One region of the Bradyrhizobium sp. WSM1417 genome, then DNA from elsewhere that is predicted to be linked to it. Evidence: predicted binding sites of a transcription regulator. Region 1 holds the regulator's gene; the other holds the start of a gene.
What was found. Region 1 encodes PhoB, which activates phosphate uptake and scavenging genes when phosphate is short. Its sites were predicted from a motif close to TGTCATNNANCTGTCAT; they were not measured.
Positions count from the first base shown of each region.

Region 2: a site for PhoB is predicted at 2,639-2,655, ahead of BRA1417_RS0105700 (DUF2794 domain-containing protein). Genes of this name have one in related genera too.

Region 1 is NZ_KI911783.1:446,994-454,456, reverse strand. Features, by position in the region: gene pstC (phosphate ABC transporter permease subunit PstC) at 1-226, shown strand, start outside; gene pstA (phosphate ABC transporter permease PstA) at 231-1,076, shown strand; gene pstB (phosphate ABC transporter ATP-binding protein PstB) at 1,073-1,894, shown strand; gene phoU (phosphate signaling complex protein PhoU) at 1,905-2,621, shown strand; gene phoB (phosphate regulon transcriptional regulator PhoB) at 2,645-3,352, shown strand; gene BRA1417_RS0102295 (GcrA family cell cycle regulator) at 3,571-4,083, opposite strand; gene BRA1417_RS0102290 (aspartate aminotransferase family protein) at 4,539-5,741, shown strand; gene argF (ornithine carbamoyltransferase) at 5,741-6,688, shown strand; gene BRA1417_RS0102280 (Hsp33 family molecular chaperone) at 6,928-7,463, shown strand, end outside.
Region 2 is NZ_KI911783.1:1,160,267-1,167,729, reverse strand. Features, by position in the region: gene BRA1417_RS0105715 (ABC transporter permease) at 1-384, shown strand, start outside; gene BRA1417_RS0105710 (Bax inhibitor-1/YccA family protein) at 655-1,446, shown strand; gene BRA1417_RS0105705 (GNAT family N-acetyltransferase) at 1,670-2,200, shown strand; gene BRA1417_RS0105700 (DUF2794 domain-containing protein) at 2,208-2,576, opposite strand; gene BRA1417_RS0105695 (thioredoxin family protein) at 3,174-3,950, opposite strand; gene acnA (aconitate hydratase AcnA) at 4,185-6,905, opposite strand; gene ccmA (heme ABC exporter ATP-binding protein CcmA) at 7,148-7,463, shown strand, end outside.

The DNA of each region.
Region 1 (7,463 bases):
CATGGCGGTGACCTTCATCATCGGCAACTCGTTCCGGATCTCGTCGTCGATCTTCGCGCCGGGCACCACGATCTCGGCGGCGATCGCATCCGAGTTCGCCGAGAGCGACGGCCTGCACCAGTCCGGCCTAATCCTGCTCGGCCTCCTGCTGTTCGTGCTGACCTTCTTCGTGCTCGCCGCGGCGCGGCTGATGCTGATGCGGCTGGAAAAGAAGGCGGGGAACTAGCGCCATGAATCCGATCTATTCACGCCGCCGCCGCAAGGACATCGTCGTCCGCGGGCTCTGCATCGCCGCAACCGCCTTCGGCGTCACCTGGCTCGCGCTGATCCTGATCACGCTGCTCTACAACGGACTGGCGGGACTCAATGTCCAGCTGTTCACCGAGAATACGCCGCCACCGGGATCGAACGAGGGCGGTCTGCTCAACGCCATCGTCGGCTCGCTGATCATGACCGTGATCGGCGTCGGCATCGGCGCGCCGCTCGGCATGTTCGCCGGCACCTATCTCGCCGAATACGGCCGCAACGACCGGCTGACCTCGGTGATCCGCTTCATCAACGACATCCTGCTCTCGGCGCCGTCGATCATCATCGGCTTGTTTATCTACGGCGCGGTGGTGGTGCCGATGCGCGGCTTCTCGGCGATCGCAGGCTCGCTCGCGCTCGCGGTCATCGTGATCCCGGTGGTGCTGCGCACGACCGAGGACATGCTGCTGCTGGTGCCGAACGCGTTGCGCGAGGCGGCCTCGGCGCTCGGCCTGCCGCGTTCGCTGGTGATCAAGCGGATCGCTTATCGTGCTGCCCGATCGGGTCTCATCACCGGCGTGCTGCTCGCGACCGCCCGCGTCGCCGGTGAAACCGCGCCGCTGCTGTTCACCGCGCTGTCGAACCAGTTCTTCAGCCTCGGCCTGAACAAGACCATGGCGAACCTGCCTGTGACCATCAACAACTTCGTGCAGAGCCCCTATGCCTATTGGAAGCAGTTGGCCTGGAGCGGGGCGCTGCTCATCACCCTGACCGTTCTTGCCCTTAATATTTTCGCGCGCATCCTTGGCGCCGAGAGGACCGCAAAATGAGTGATCTTTCCGTATCGATGAGCGCGTCCGGTGGACTGCCGCACGCGGCGGTGCTGCCCGAGGCGCCCCCCAAGGTGACCGTGCGCAACCTGAACTTCTATTACGGCGAGCACCATGCGCTGAAGAACATCAACCTGACGCTCGGCGCGAACCGCGTCACGGCGTTCATCGGTCCGTCAGGCTGCGGCAAGTCGACCCTGCTGCGCGTCTTCAACCGGATGTACGACCTCTATCCCGGCCAGCGCGCCACCGGTCAGCTCATGCTCGACCAGACCAACATCCTCGACGGCAAGCTGGACCTCAATCTGCTGCGCGCCCGCGTCGGCATGGTGTTCCAGAAACCGACGCCGTTCCCGATGACGATCTACGAGAACATCGCGTTCGGCATCCGTCTCTATGAGAAGATTTCGAAGTCTGAAATGGACGGCCGCGTCGAGAAGGCGCTGCGCGGCGGCGCGCTGTGGAACGAGGTCAAGGACAAGCTCAACGCCTCCGGCCTGTCGCTCTCGGGCGGCCAGCAGCAGCGCCTCTGCATCGCCCGCACCGTCGCGGTGCGGCCCGAGGTGATCCTGTTCGACGAACCCTGTTCGGCGCTCGACCCGATCTCGACCGCCAAGGTCGAGGAGCTGATCCAGGAGCTGTCCGAGGATTACACGATCGCGATCGTCACCCACAACATGCAGCAGGCGGCGCGCGTCTCCGACAAGACCGCCTTCATGTATCTCGGCGAGTTGATCGAGTTCGACGACACCAGCAAGATCTTCACGTCGCCGTCCGACCGGCGCACGCAGGATTACATCACCGGTCGGTTCGGCTAGGAGACGCGAAATGGGTTCTGAACATACCGCAAAGGCCTTCGACACCGACCTCCAGGAACTCACGCGCCTGGTCGCCGAGATGGGTGGCATCGCCGAGCGCATGATCGTCGAGTCCGTCGACGCATTGATCCGCCGCGACGTCCCGCTCGGGCAGCGCGTCGTCGCCATCGACACCGAGCTCGACGCGCTGCAGAAGCGCATCGAGGAGCGTGCGGTGCTCACCATCGCCCGGCGCCAGCCGATGGCGGTCGATCTGCGCGAGATCGTCGGCGCCATGCGCGTCGCGACCGATCTCGAGCGCATCGGCGACCTCGCCAAGAACATGGGCAAGCGCGTCGCGGCGCTGGAGACGGATTTCCATCCGCTCAAGTTGTTCCGCGGCCTCGAGCACATGACCGACCTCGTGCAGCAGCAGGTCAAGTCGGTGCTGGACGCCTATGCCGCGCATGATCTGCCGGCGGCGATGGCGGTGTGGAAGGGCGACGAGGAGGTCGATGCCATCTGCACCTCGCTGTTCCGCGAGCTTCTCACCTACATGATGGAGGATCCGCGCAACATCTCGTTCTGTATTCACCTGATGTTCTGCGCCAAGAACATCGAGCGGATCGGCGACCATGCCACCAACATCGCCGAGACCGTGTTCTACATGATCGAGGGCCAGGCGATCACCGACAAGCGGCCGAAGGGCGACATGACGACCTTCGCCAACACGGTACCGAACACCTGAAGACTTTAAGGAGCGACGACCCGATGGGCGCACGCATTATGGTGGTTGAGGACGAGGAAGCCCTGACCGAGCTTCTCCGCTACAACCTCGAAGGCGACGGCTATGACGTCGAGACGGTGATGCGCGGCGACGACGCCGACACCCGCCTCAAGGAGCACATCCCCGATCTGATCGTGCTCGACTGGATGCTGCCGGGCCTGTCGGGCATCGAATTGTGCCGGCGGCTTCGCACCCGTCCCGAGACCAAGCAGCTCCCGATCATCATGCTCACCGCGCGCGGCGAGGAGAGCGAGCGGGTGCGTGGTCTTGCGACCGGCGCCGACGATTACATCGTCAAGCCGTTCTCGGTGCCGGAGCTGCTCGCGCGCGTGAAGGGCCTGCTGCGGCGCGCGAGCCCGGAGCGCCTCGCCACCGTCCTTGCTTTTGGCGACATCGAGCTCGACCGTGACAAGCGCCGCGTGGCGCGCTCGGGCCGGCCGATCGATCTCGGTCCGACCGAATATCGCCTGCTGGAGTTCTTCCTGGAGCATCCGGGCCGGGTGTTTTCGCGCGAGCAGCTGCTCGACAGCGTCTGGGGCCGCGACATCTATATCGACGAGCGTACCGTCGACGTGCATATCGGCCGCCTGCGCAAGCTGCTCAATCTCGGCCGCGAGCAGGATCCGATCCGCACCGTCCGCGGCGCCGGCTACGCGCTGGATGATCGGTTTGCCAAGGCGGAGCAGGTGTAGGGTTGCAGGCTTGTTTGTTGGCGAGCTGTCCCCGAATTCTTCGACGTCGTCCCGGACAAGCGAGCGCTGATCCGGGACCCATAACCACCGAACGTGGTTTGGCGAAGACTCGGAGTGACCCTTTCGCACGACTACTGCGTGCTCGGAGTATGGGTCCTGGCTTTCGCCAGGACGACACTGAAATTGTTGAACTGTCTTCGCGCGACGACTTGCCGTGATTACCGCGGACCCGGCTTCACCGGTGCGCGGCGCCGATCCGACGCCGGCTGGTACGCGACGCGCGAGTGCTGGGCGCAATAGGGCAGGCCGGACAACGCCCGTCCACCGCAGAAGAAGAAGTCAGGGCTCGAGGGGTCGCCGACCGGCCAGTGACAGGTCGCCTCGTTCAATTCCAGCAGCGACAGCCGCTGGCTCATCGGCACCACGTTGTCGTAGGTGACCGGATCCGGCTCAGCCTCGACCTCGAAGGCCTGCGCCAGCGCGGTGTTGCCGCGCGAGATCGGGCGGCTCACCCGCATCATGTGCTGCGCGGGGCGCGCCTTGCGCGGCCGCGGCGCTGCCGATGATGGGCTCTTGGCGCGGCCCGAAAGGCCGAGCCTGTGCACTTTGCCGATCACGGCATTGCGGGTCACATTGCCGAGCTCCGCCGCGATCTGGCTGGCCGAAAGTCCGGCCTCCCAGAGCTTTTTCAGCTGCTCGACGCGATCATCGGACCAGGTCAAAACCGTCATTGCACCCTTTCCCTCGCTGCGCGCCAGCCATCCTGGGGCCTCGCAGCGAATGCCTAAGCCTTCAAAAACCCGTGCCGCCAGAATCCCTTAAGGCTCGCCGGGCGCGTCTTGAACGCCCGAACGTTTACGCCGGTACATAAGGACTTAAAGATCAGAACCACTGCACGAGATGTCGTATCTGACAATCCAAACGCTACAATATGGCGTGACTCCCGCGCAAGAGTCCGCCGACTCGCTTCCACATGTTCCGTGGCTAAATCTCGCAAAATCGGCACCGCAAGACTACGGATTCAGCGTTTCGCGAGGCTTTCCGGGCGGCATTGACACCCGTTTCACCAGGCCTAAGATAGTCGCACGTGCCGCCCTCAAGAGGCGGCACGTTTCGTTTTCCGGGCCGGTCGATGGTGCGTTGCGCAATGCACGCTCACACCGTCCGCAACATTCAAGTGACTCTCATGACTAACAGCGCAGCGCCGCATTTGCTCCCCGTTTTCGCCAGGTCCGACCTCGGTTTCGAGCGTGGCGAAGGCTGCTGGCTGATCGCGACCAATGGCGAGCGCTATCTCGATTTCACCTCCGGGGTGGCGGTGAATGCGCTCGGCCATGCCCATCCGGCGCTGGTCGCGGCGTTGCAGGAGCAGGCCACGAAGCTCTGGCACATGTCGAACCTATTCCAGAGCCCGGACGGCGAAAAGCTCGCCGCGCGTCTGTGCAATGAAAGTTTTGCGGATTTCGTGTTCTTCTGCAATTCCGGCGCCGAAGCGCTGGAATGCGTGATCAAGCTGGTCCGCCATTATCACTTCTCCAACGGGCATCCGGAGCGCTATCGCATCATCACCTTCGAAGGCGCCTTCCACGGCCGCACGCTGGCGACGCTGGCCGCGACGGGTTCGGCAAAATATCTCGAAGGTTTCGGCCCCCCGATGGAGGGCTTCGACCAAGTTGCGCATGGCGATATCGACGCGGTGAAAAAGGCGATCGGTCCGCAGACCGCCGGCATCCTGATCGAGCCGATCCAGGGCGAGGGCGGTGTGCGTTCGGCAACGCCCGCCTTCCTGAGGGCGTTGCGCCAGCTCTGCGACGAGAAGGGTCTGTTGCTCGCCTTCGACGAGGTGCAGACCGGCATGGGCCGCACCGGCGATCTGTTCGCGTACCGCCGCCTTGGCGTCGAACCCGACGTGATGTCGCTGGCCAAGGCGCTCGGCGGCGGCTTCCCGATCGGCGCCTGCCTCGCGACCGCGGAAGCAGCGTCCGGCATGACGCCGGGCTCGCACGGCTCGACCTTCGGCGGCAATCCGCTCGCGATCTCGGCTGCGAACGCCGTGCTCGACGTCATGCTCAAGCCCGGCTTCTTCGACCACGTGCAGAGGATGTCGCTGCTGCTGAAGCAGAAGCTCGCTTCCGTGATCGACCGCCACTCTGACGTCGTCAGCGAAGTGCGCGGCGAGGGCCTTCTGATCGGCATCAAGGCCGTGGTGCCTTCGGGCGATCTCGTTGCAGCATTGCGCGCCGAAAGGCTGCTCACCGTCGGTGCCGGCGACAATGTCGTGCGTTTCCTGCCGCCTTTGATCGTCACCGAAGCCGAGATCGAGGACAGCGTCGGGCGGCTCGAGCGCGCCTGCACCGCGTTATCCGGCAACAAGCGGGCGGCAAGCTGATGAGCAAGTCGTCCGATAAAACACCCAACAAAACACCGAAGCACTTCCTCGATATCAACGAGCTGCCGCTGTCGGAGCTCAAGCGCATGCTCGCCGCGTCCACCGCGATGAAGGCGAAGCAGAAGGCGCATCAGCCGGTCAGGCCGCTCGAAGGCAAGACGCTGGCGATGATCTTCGAGCGCCCCTCGACGCGGACGCGGGTGTCTTTCGACGTCGCCATGCGCCAGCTCGGCGGCGAGCCCATCATGCTCACCGGCGCCGAGATGCAGCTCGGCCGCGGCGAGACCATCGCCGACACCGCGCGCGTGCTGTCGCGCTATGTCGACGCCATCATGATCCGCATCCTCAATCACGACGCCCTGCTGGAGCTTGCGGCGAACGCCACCGTACCCGTCATCAACGGCCTGACGCGGCGCTCGCATCCCTGCCAGGTGATGGCCGACCTCATGACCTACGAGGAACATCGCGGCCCGATCGAGGGCAAGACCGTGGCCTGGACCGGCGACGACAACAACGTGCTGGCGTCGTGGGCGCACGCCGCCGAGCGCTTCAAGTTCCAGCTCAATGTCGCGACGCCTCCGGAGCTCGCGCCGAAAAAGGCGATGCGCGACTTCATCAAGGCGACCGGCGCGCCGATCATGCTCGGCACGGATGCCGAAGCCGCCGTGCGCGGCGCCGATTGTGTTGTGACCGACACTTGGGTGTCGATGGGCGACAAGGAAGGCGAGCATCGCCATAACGTGCTCAAGCCTTATCAGGTCAATGCCCAACTGATGTCGCTGGCCAAGCCCGATGCGCTGTTCATGCACTGCCTGCCCGCCCATCGCGGCGAGGAGGTCACCGACGAGGTGATCGACGGTCCGCAATCCGTCGTATTCGACGAGGCCGAAAACCGCCTGCACGCGCAGAAGGGCATTCTGGCCTGGTGCTTCGACGCGGTGAAGTAACCGGGCCGGTGAAGTAGTTTTGGATCGTCGTCCTGGCGAAAGCCAGGACCCATTACCACCGGCCGTGGTTTGGCGAAGATCGGAAATTGTCATCGCATGCCGCGACTTCTCCCTGGGGTAATGGGTCCTGGCTTTCGCCAGGACGGCACTGAATTTGCCGTATCGTGATCAAACCAGTGTCCAGATGGGCTGCCCTCACCCCCCTTCCAATTCCGCCTTCCGACCCCAGATAAAGCGCCATGGTTTCCCAATCCCCTGACATGAAAACCGGGCCCGAGGGCCCGGTTCGCGCGCCATCCGCGGTTCCGATCGATGACGCCGTGCTGCCCTACGAGGTCGACGCGCTCGATGTGCGCGGTCGGCTGGTGCGGCTTGGTCCGGCGCTCGACGAGATCCTGACCAAGCACGATTATCCGGCGCCGGTCGGCAAGCTGCTCGGCGAGGCCATCGTGCTGACCACGCTGCTCGGCTCGGCGCTGAAGTTCGAGGGCCGCTTCATCCTCCAGGCCCAGACCGACGGTCCGGTGTCGTTCCTGGTCGTGGACTACCAGGCGCCCGATCGTCTGCGCGCCTATGCGCGCTACGACGCCGCGCGCCTCGGCGATGCAAAAGATTCCGGCGCGCTGCTGGGGCACGGTCATCTCGCCATGACCATCGACCAGGGCCCCGACATGAGCCGCTACCAGGGCCTGGTCGCGCTCGACGGTGGCAGCCTGGAAGACGCCGCTCACGAATATTTCCTGCGCTCCGAGCAGATCCCGACCCGCGTGCGCCT
Region 2 (7,463 bases), 710 kb from region 1:
GCGCTGGCGATCCGGGGCGCCAGCGCGGTGACTCTGATCTCGGCGATTCTGGTGCTGGGCGGTGCGCTCGCCGCCGGCCATCGCCACCGGGTCTACGATGCGGTGATCCTCAAGACCCTGGGCGCGACCCGGCTGCGGCTGCTCGGCGCCTATGCCCTCGAATACCTCCTGATCGGGCTTGCCACCGCAATGTTCGGCGTTTTCGCCGGCAGCGTCGCGGCCTGGATGATCGTGACCCGGCTGATGACCCTCACTTTCGTCTGGCAGGGCGGCAGCGCAGCCGGCGTGGTCGCGGCTGCCTTGGTCGTCACGGTCGGCCTGGGTCTCGCCGGCACGCTGCTGGCGTTGAACAAAAAGCCCGCCACGGTGTTGCGGAATTTGTGACAAATGGTAGCGGGCGGCTGCGCGGGAGCGGAATCGCACGATTCCAGCGATTAACCACGTCCGCTCGCCAGGATTGCAGGGAAGGGCGACATTCAGCCGCGCGTGGACGGTTGCAGCGGATGTGTTAGTTTCCCACATATCGAGTGGGTTCGGAGTCCCGATTGTTAGCCAAAATTTAGTCGGCAGACATCGGTATCCGAGATAGAATTTGACGAACCGGCGGCATGGCGACCCTCATGCCGGACCGGACCAACCAACGGGAATTCGACCATGTCGGACCTAGACCGCAATTACGCTTCTCCTTTCGGCAGGGCCGCCGGGCGTGTTGACGCCGCGACGGTCGATGCCGGCCTGCGCGCCTACATGCTGCGCATCTACAACTACATGAGCATCGGCCTGGCCATCACAGGCCTTGCCGCGCTCGGCGTCTACATGGCCGCCGTGACGGATGTTCCGACCCCGGAAGCCGTCCGCGTCGGCAAGCTGTTCCTGACGCCGTTCGGCTACGCGATGTTCGTCAGCCCCCTGAAGTGGCTGTTCATGCTCGCGCCGCTCGCCATGGTGTTCGTGATCTCGGCGGGCATCAACCGTCTCGCTCCCTCGACCGCCCAGATCCTGTTCTGGGTTTTCGCGGCGCTGATGGGCGTCTCGCTGTCCTCGATCTTCCTGGTGTTCACGCACACCTCGATCGTGCGGGTGTTCTTCATCACCGCGGCGACCTTCGGCGCGCTCAGCCTCTACGGCTACACCACCAAGCGTGACATGAGCGGAATGGGTTCGTTCCTGTTCATGGGCCTGATCGGCATCGTCATCGCGAGCCTGGTGAACCTGTTCCTGGCGAGCTCGGTGCTGCAGTTCGTCGTGTCGGTGGTCGGCGTGCTGGTGTTCGCGGGCCTCACCGCCTGGGACACCCAGCGGCTGAAGAACGACTACATCTACGGCTACGCCTCGGCCGGCGGTGACATCGCAGAGCGTGCAGCCATCACCGGCGCGCTGTCGCTGTACCTGAACTTCATCAACCTGTTCACGCTGCTTCTGCAGCTCCTCGGCCAGCGCGACTAAGCGTCAGACCAGAGCGAACGACACCAGCCCCGGCCGAAAGGCCGGGGTTTTTGTTTGGGCGTGATGTTCCCTCAACCACCGTCATTGCGAGAGCTCTTGCGACGAAGCAATCCAGAGCCCCTCCACGGACGCATTTCTGGATTGCTTCGCTTCGCTCGCAATGACGACGTGCGGAGGCCGTTCGCCTCTTCCAGCCGTCCCGGGAAGGCTCTAATCTTGCCCCATGTCCGCACCCGATATCAGGCCCACCACTGAGGCCGACCTTCCCGCCATCACCGCCATCTACCAACAGGCTGTCCGCGAGGGCACCGCAACGTTCGAGCTGGAGCCGCCCGACCTCGCCGAGATGACGCGCCGCTACCGTACGCTGATCGACGGCGGCTATCCCTATTTCGTCGCCATCCTCGACGGACGCGTCGCCGGCTACGCCTATGCCGGCGCTTACCGGCCGCGGCCGGCCTACCGCTTCACGGTCGAGAACTCGATCTATCTCGATCCGTCCTTCCACCGCCGCGGCATCGGGGCTCTCCTGCTGGAGCGGCTGATCGTCGAATGCGAGGCGCGCGGCTTCCGGCAGATGATCGCCGTGATCGGCGATTCCGCCAATGCCGGCTCGATCGGCGTGCACACCAGGGCCGGCTTCAAGATGATCGGCACGCATCCCAGCGTCGGGCTGAAATTCGGCCGCTGGCTCGACACGGTGATGATGCAGCGGGATCTTGGTGAGGGCGCGACTACGGTGCCGGAGAAGTAAAGCTTCCTCAAACCACCGCCAGCTTACGATCGATCACCAGGAGCACGCGCTCCAGCTCGTGGCCGCGGCGCAGGATCAGACCCGTCGCCGAGATCACGCTGTACATGCCTTGCTTGCGCGCGAGGCGCGGATCCTTCTCGATACGATAGATCGGCACTTCCGAGGCGCGGCGAAAGACCGAGAACACGGCGCGATCCCTGAGGAAGTCGATGGCATAGTCGCGCCATTCGCCGTCAGCAACCATCCGGCCGTAGAGATTGAGAATACGGTGCAGCTCGAGCCGGTTGAACGTCACCCGGCTCAGTTGCGCATTCGAAGCGGCGGGGCGCGCCGCCGCGCGCTGTTCGCTCGGATCGGCATCCTCCGACAGACTCATAGGCGCCTCCTGTCGCATCAGCATGACCGCGTCCGCGAAGACCGCCCCCGGAACCGCGGATCATGACGGTTGCATGATCGCGCCAACTGTTCCCCACCGCAAGGGCCCTTGAAAGGCCCTTGGACTGAAGCACATCCGCCCACACGCAGCGGTGGAACTCTGTCGCGGCAAACCGTCACGGGATCGTTAGCAGGAATCATAGTGTCGCCGCTTTTCCGCCAAGCGACTGCCGCCCTGCATTGCGAAAAGACTTGTGTGCGTTGACCCGGTCCTTTCGGTTCCGGATTCCTCAGCCCCCAGCCCCCCGGGGCCGTCAGGATCGGGTCTGTTCGCACGACAAGGAGGGCCAACGCGAGTTGGTCCTTTTTTGTTTGTATCGGTTTTGTTTGTGCCGGGATGTTTCTGCTTCGACGGACTTCTTCCTCATCAGCGAGAACACTCCCTCCCCTCATCCTGAGGAGCCGCGAAGCGGCGTCTCGAAGGATCGAGGCCGAGCTGCCTCAGCAGGGCCTCATGGTTCGAGACGCGCGCAAGAGCGCGCTCCTCACCATGAGGGGTTGATAGTGTGCTTGAATCGGAAGATTCGAAGTGTGCGCGTTAATGCAGCGACGTGTACGCCGCGCCCAGCATCGGGCCCGGCTTTTCCCGGCTGCCGTCCTGGACATAGACCACAGCACCGTCGACGCCGTCGCGCGTGAGGTTCTCGATCGGCACCGTCCAGCTTTCCGGACGGCCGGTCCAGTCGCCGACCTTGAGCAGGTTGCGCACCACGTTGTGATAGATGACCTGCTGTCCGCGATTTTCTCCGCGGCTGATCGCGATCGGAACCGACTTCGCAATCGAGCAGATCCAGACCTCGCCGTGGGACGCCGTCGGCTCCTTGCTCGCGGCCACCGAGACGTTGATCTGCTTGCCCGCGAGCGACATCGTCACCGGTACGCTCATCACACCAGTGCCCGTGTCGGTTTTGCCGATCGCGCTTTCGATGCCGGTGCGGTCGCTGCCGACGACATGCGTGGAGCCGTTGACCACGACCTGCGGCGTGTAGACTTCGCGGTCGCCGCGCATGCGCGAATAGGCACGCTGCCGTGCAGAGAAGCGCGAATCGGCCAATGTGTCCTTCCAGCCGAGATAGTCCCAATAGTCGATCGGCATGCTCAGCGCGATAATCGAGGGATCGCGGGCGAGGTCGCCGATGATCTTGTCGGCCGGCGGGCAGGAGGAGCAGCCCTGCGAGGTAAACAATTCGACAACGGCGCGGGGATCAGCCTCGGCAGGGCGAATGACGGCGACGATCGCACAGAGACCAAGTGCACCCGACCAGAGGGCGCCGGACCAGCTTGAAACCAGATGAGAAGCCGTCATTGTTGTCATGTCGAACGCCGCACACCGTTGCTCGTGAGAGGGAAATCTTACCGCCGGATGGTCACCGTAGTCTTACGGGCCTCGCACTTTCGTCCGCCAAAGTAACCGTCCAAACCGTGAGGTTCTCCGCCGGGCGGGCCCATCTGAAGCCTGCCGCAAACGCGTGAAGGCGGCCTTGTGATAGGCCGCCTTCGTGTAACCTACTACTCACTTCGCAGTGAGCCACCGTTCACAAATCCGCGCTTACGCCGCAAGCTTGCGCAGCACGTAGTGCAGGATGCCGCCGTTGCGGTAGTATTCGAGCTCGTCCAGCGTATCGATGCGGCAGAGCAGCGAAACGCGCTGCAGCGAACCGTCGCCGGAGACGATCTCCGCGGTCAGTTTCTGGCGCGGCTTGAGCTCGCCGACGAGGCCGCGCAGCGTGACCTTCTCGTCGCCCTTCAGACCGAGCGACGACCAGGAGGTGCCGTCCTCGAAGGTCAGCGGCAGCACGCCCATGCCGACCAGGTTGGAGCGATGGATGCGCTCGAAGCTCTGGCAAATCACGGCGCGCACGCCGAGCAGACGCGTGCCCTTCGCGGCCCAGTCGCGCGAGGAGCCGTTGCCGTATTCGGCGCCGGCGAACACCACCAGCGGCACCTGCTCCTGCTGGTACTTCATCGCGGCGTCGTAGATCGACATCTGCTCGCCGTCGGGCCAGTGCTTTGTCAGACCGCCCTCAGGGATATTTCCATCCGAGCCCTTGAGCATAAAATTCTTGATGCGGATATTGGCGAAGGTGCCGCGCATCATGACTTCGTGGTTGCCGCGCCGGGTGCCGTACTGGTTGAAGTCGGCCGGACGCACCTGGTGCTCGCTGAGATATTTGCCGGCGGGCGAGGTGAGCTTGATCGAACCGGCCGGCGAGATGTGGTCGGTGGTGATCTTGTCGCCGAACATGGCAAGGATGCGGGCCTCGACGATGTCGGTGACCGGCTCCGGCTCCTTCTTCATGCCTTCGAAATAGGGCGGGTTCTGCACATAGGTCGAGCTCATGTTCCAGCGATAGGTCTCGCTCTCGACGGTCTTGATCTTGCGCCAGTTGGTGTCGCCCTTGAACACGTCGGCATACTTCTTCTTGAAGATCGACGCGGTCACGAACTTCTTCATGAAGGCGTTGATCTCCTTCGTCGTCGGCCAGATGTCCTTCAGGTACACCGGCTTGCCGTCCTTGCCTTCGCCGAGCGGCTCGATGGCGAGGTTCTTGGTGACGGTGCCCGCGAGCGCGTGGGCGACCACGAGCGGCGGCGAGGCGAGATAGTTCGCCTGCACGTCCGGCGAGACGCGGCCTTCGAAGTTGCGGTTGCCGGAGAGCACGGCGGCCGCGACGATGCCGTTGTCGTTGATCGACTTCGAGATCTCCTCGGGCAGCGGACCGGAATTGCCGATGCAGGTGGTGCAGCCGAAGCCGACCAGGTTGAAGCCGACCTTGTCGAGATCGGCCTGCAGACCGGAATCGGCGAGATAGGCCGCCACCACCTGGCTGCCCGGGGCGAGCGAGGTCTTCACCCACGGCTTTGCCTTGAGGCCCTTCGCGGCGGCGTTGCGCGCCAGCAGACCGGCGCCGATCAGCACGCTCGGGTTCGAGGTGTTGGTGCAGGAGGTGATCGCGGCGATCACGACGTCGCCATGGCCGATGTCGAACTTCTTGCCGTCAACGGCGAAGCGCTTGCCCGGCTCCTCGGCCTTCTTGTATTCGCTGGCGAGCGCGAGCGAGAAGCCCTCGGCCACGGACGGCAGCGCAATGCGGCCTTCCGGGCGCTTCGGACCGGCCATCGAGGGCACGACGTCGCCGAGGTCGAGCGTCAGTGTCTCCGTGAACACCGGATCGGGCGACTTGGCGGTGCGGAACAGCCCTTGCGCCTTCGCATAGGCCTGCACCAGCGCGACGCGCGCCGAGGCGCGGCCGGAGGTCTTGAGATAATCGAGCGCGGCGGCATCGACCGGGAAGAAGCCGCAGGTCGCGCCATATTCAGGCGCCATGTTGGCGATCGTCGCCTTGTCGGCGACCGAGAGATGATCGAGGCCGGGGCCGAAGAACTCGACGAACTTGCCGACGACGCCGAGCTTGCGCAGCATCTGCGTCACGGTCAGCACGAGGTCGGTCGCGGTGACGCCTTCCTTCATCGCGCCCTTCAGCTTGAAGCCGACGACGTTGGGCAGCAGCATCGACAGCGGCTGGCCGAGCATGCAGGCTTCGGCCTCGATGCCGCCGACGCCCCAGCCGAGCACGGCGAGACCGTTGACCATGGTGGTGTGGGAATCGGTGCCGACCAGCGAGTCGGGATAGGCGACCTCGAAGGTGCCGGTCTTCTTGCCGACCGTCATCTTCTCCTTCTTGGTCCAGACCGTCTGGGAGAGATATTCGAGATTGACCTGGTGGCAGATGCCGGTGCCGGGCGGCACGACGGAGAAGTTCGAGAACGCCTTCTGGCCCCATTTCAGGAACTCGTAGCGCTCCTGGTTCTGCTTGTATTCCTCGGTGACGTTCTTGCCGAAGGCCTTGTTGTCACCGAAGAAGTTCACGATCACGGAGTGGTCGATGACGAGGTCGACCGGCACCAGCGGATTGATCTTCTCGGCATCGCCGCCGAGCTTCTGCATCGCGTTGCGCATTGCGGCGAGATCGACCACGGCGGGAACGCCGGTGAAGTCCTGCATCAGCACGCGCGCCGGGCGGAAGGCGATCTCATGCTCCAGCGACTTCTTGCGCAGCCATTTCGACACCGCGACGATGTCTTCCTTCTTGACCGAGCGGCCGTCCTCGTTGCGGAGCAGGTTCTCGAGCAGGACCTTCATCGAATAGGGGAGTTTCGAAATTCCCTTCAGACCATTCTTCTCGGCTGTGGGCAGGCTGTAATAGACATAGGTCTTGGCGCCGACCTTGAGGGTCTTTTTGCATTTGAAGCTGTCGAGCGAGGTCATGTAGGAAATCCCAATTGTCAGTTATACCCGGCAGGGTATTTTAACACCGTCAGCGTAGGCAGGCTGAGTCGCTTGCAGGGGCAGGTTGAGTTGCTGCATCAAGTAGTTCCGGGCTTATAGAAGCTTTCTAACCGCGCCGCCACAGCCACAAACGTGCCGCGGCAATCCGCGAGCCAAAAATTCCCCTACGCTACCCCAAGTTTTCCTGAGGCCCGGCTTTGAGCGGGTTGGTACGAGGCGAGATGCAGCTTTCCGGACATGGGGTCATTTGCGTGCGGGGCGGCCGCGAGGTGTTTGCCGGGCTCGAATTCAGGGCCGTCTCCGGCGAAGCCGTGGCGGTCGTCGGCCGCAACGGATCGGGCAAGACCTCGCTGCTGCGGCTGATCGCGGGCCTGCTCATTCCAGCGGGCGGCACGATCGTGCTGGACGGAGGCGATTCCGAGCTGACATTGCCGGAGCAATGCCACTATCTCGGCCATCGCGACGCCCTGAAGCCGGCCCTGAGCGTGGCGGAGAATCTGACATTCTGGGCCGATTTTCTCGGCGGCGAGCGTTTCG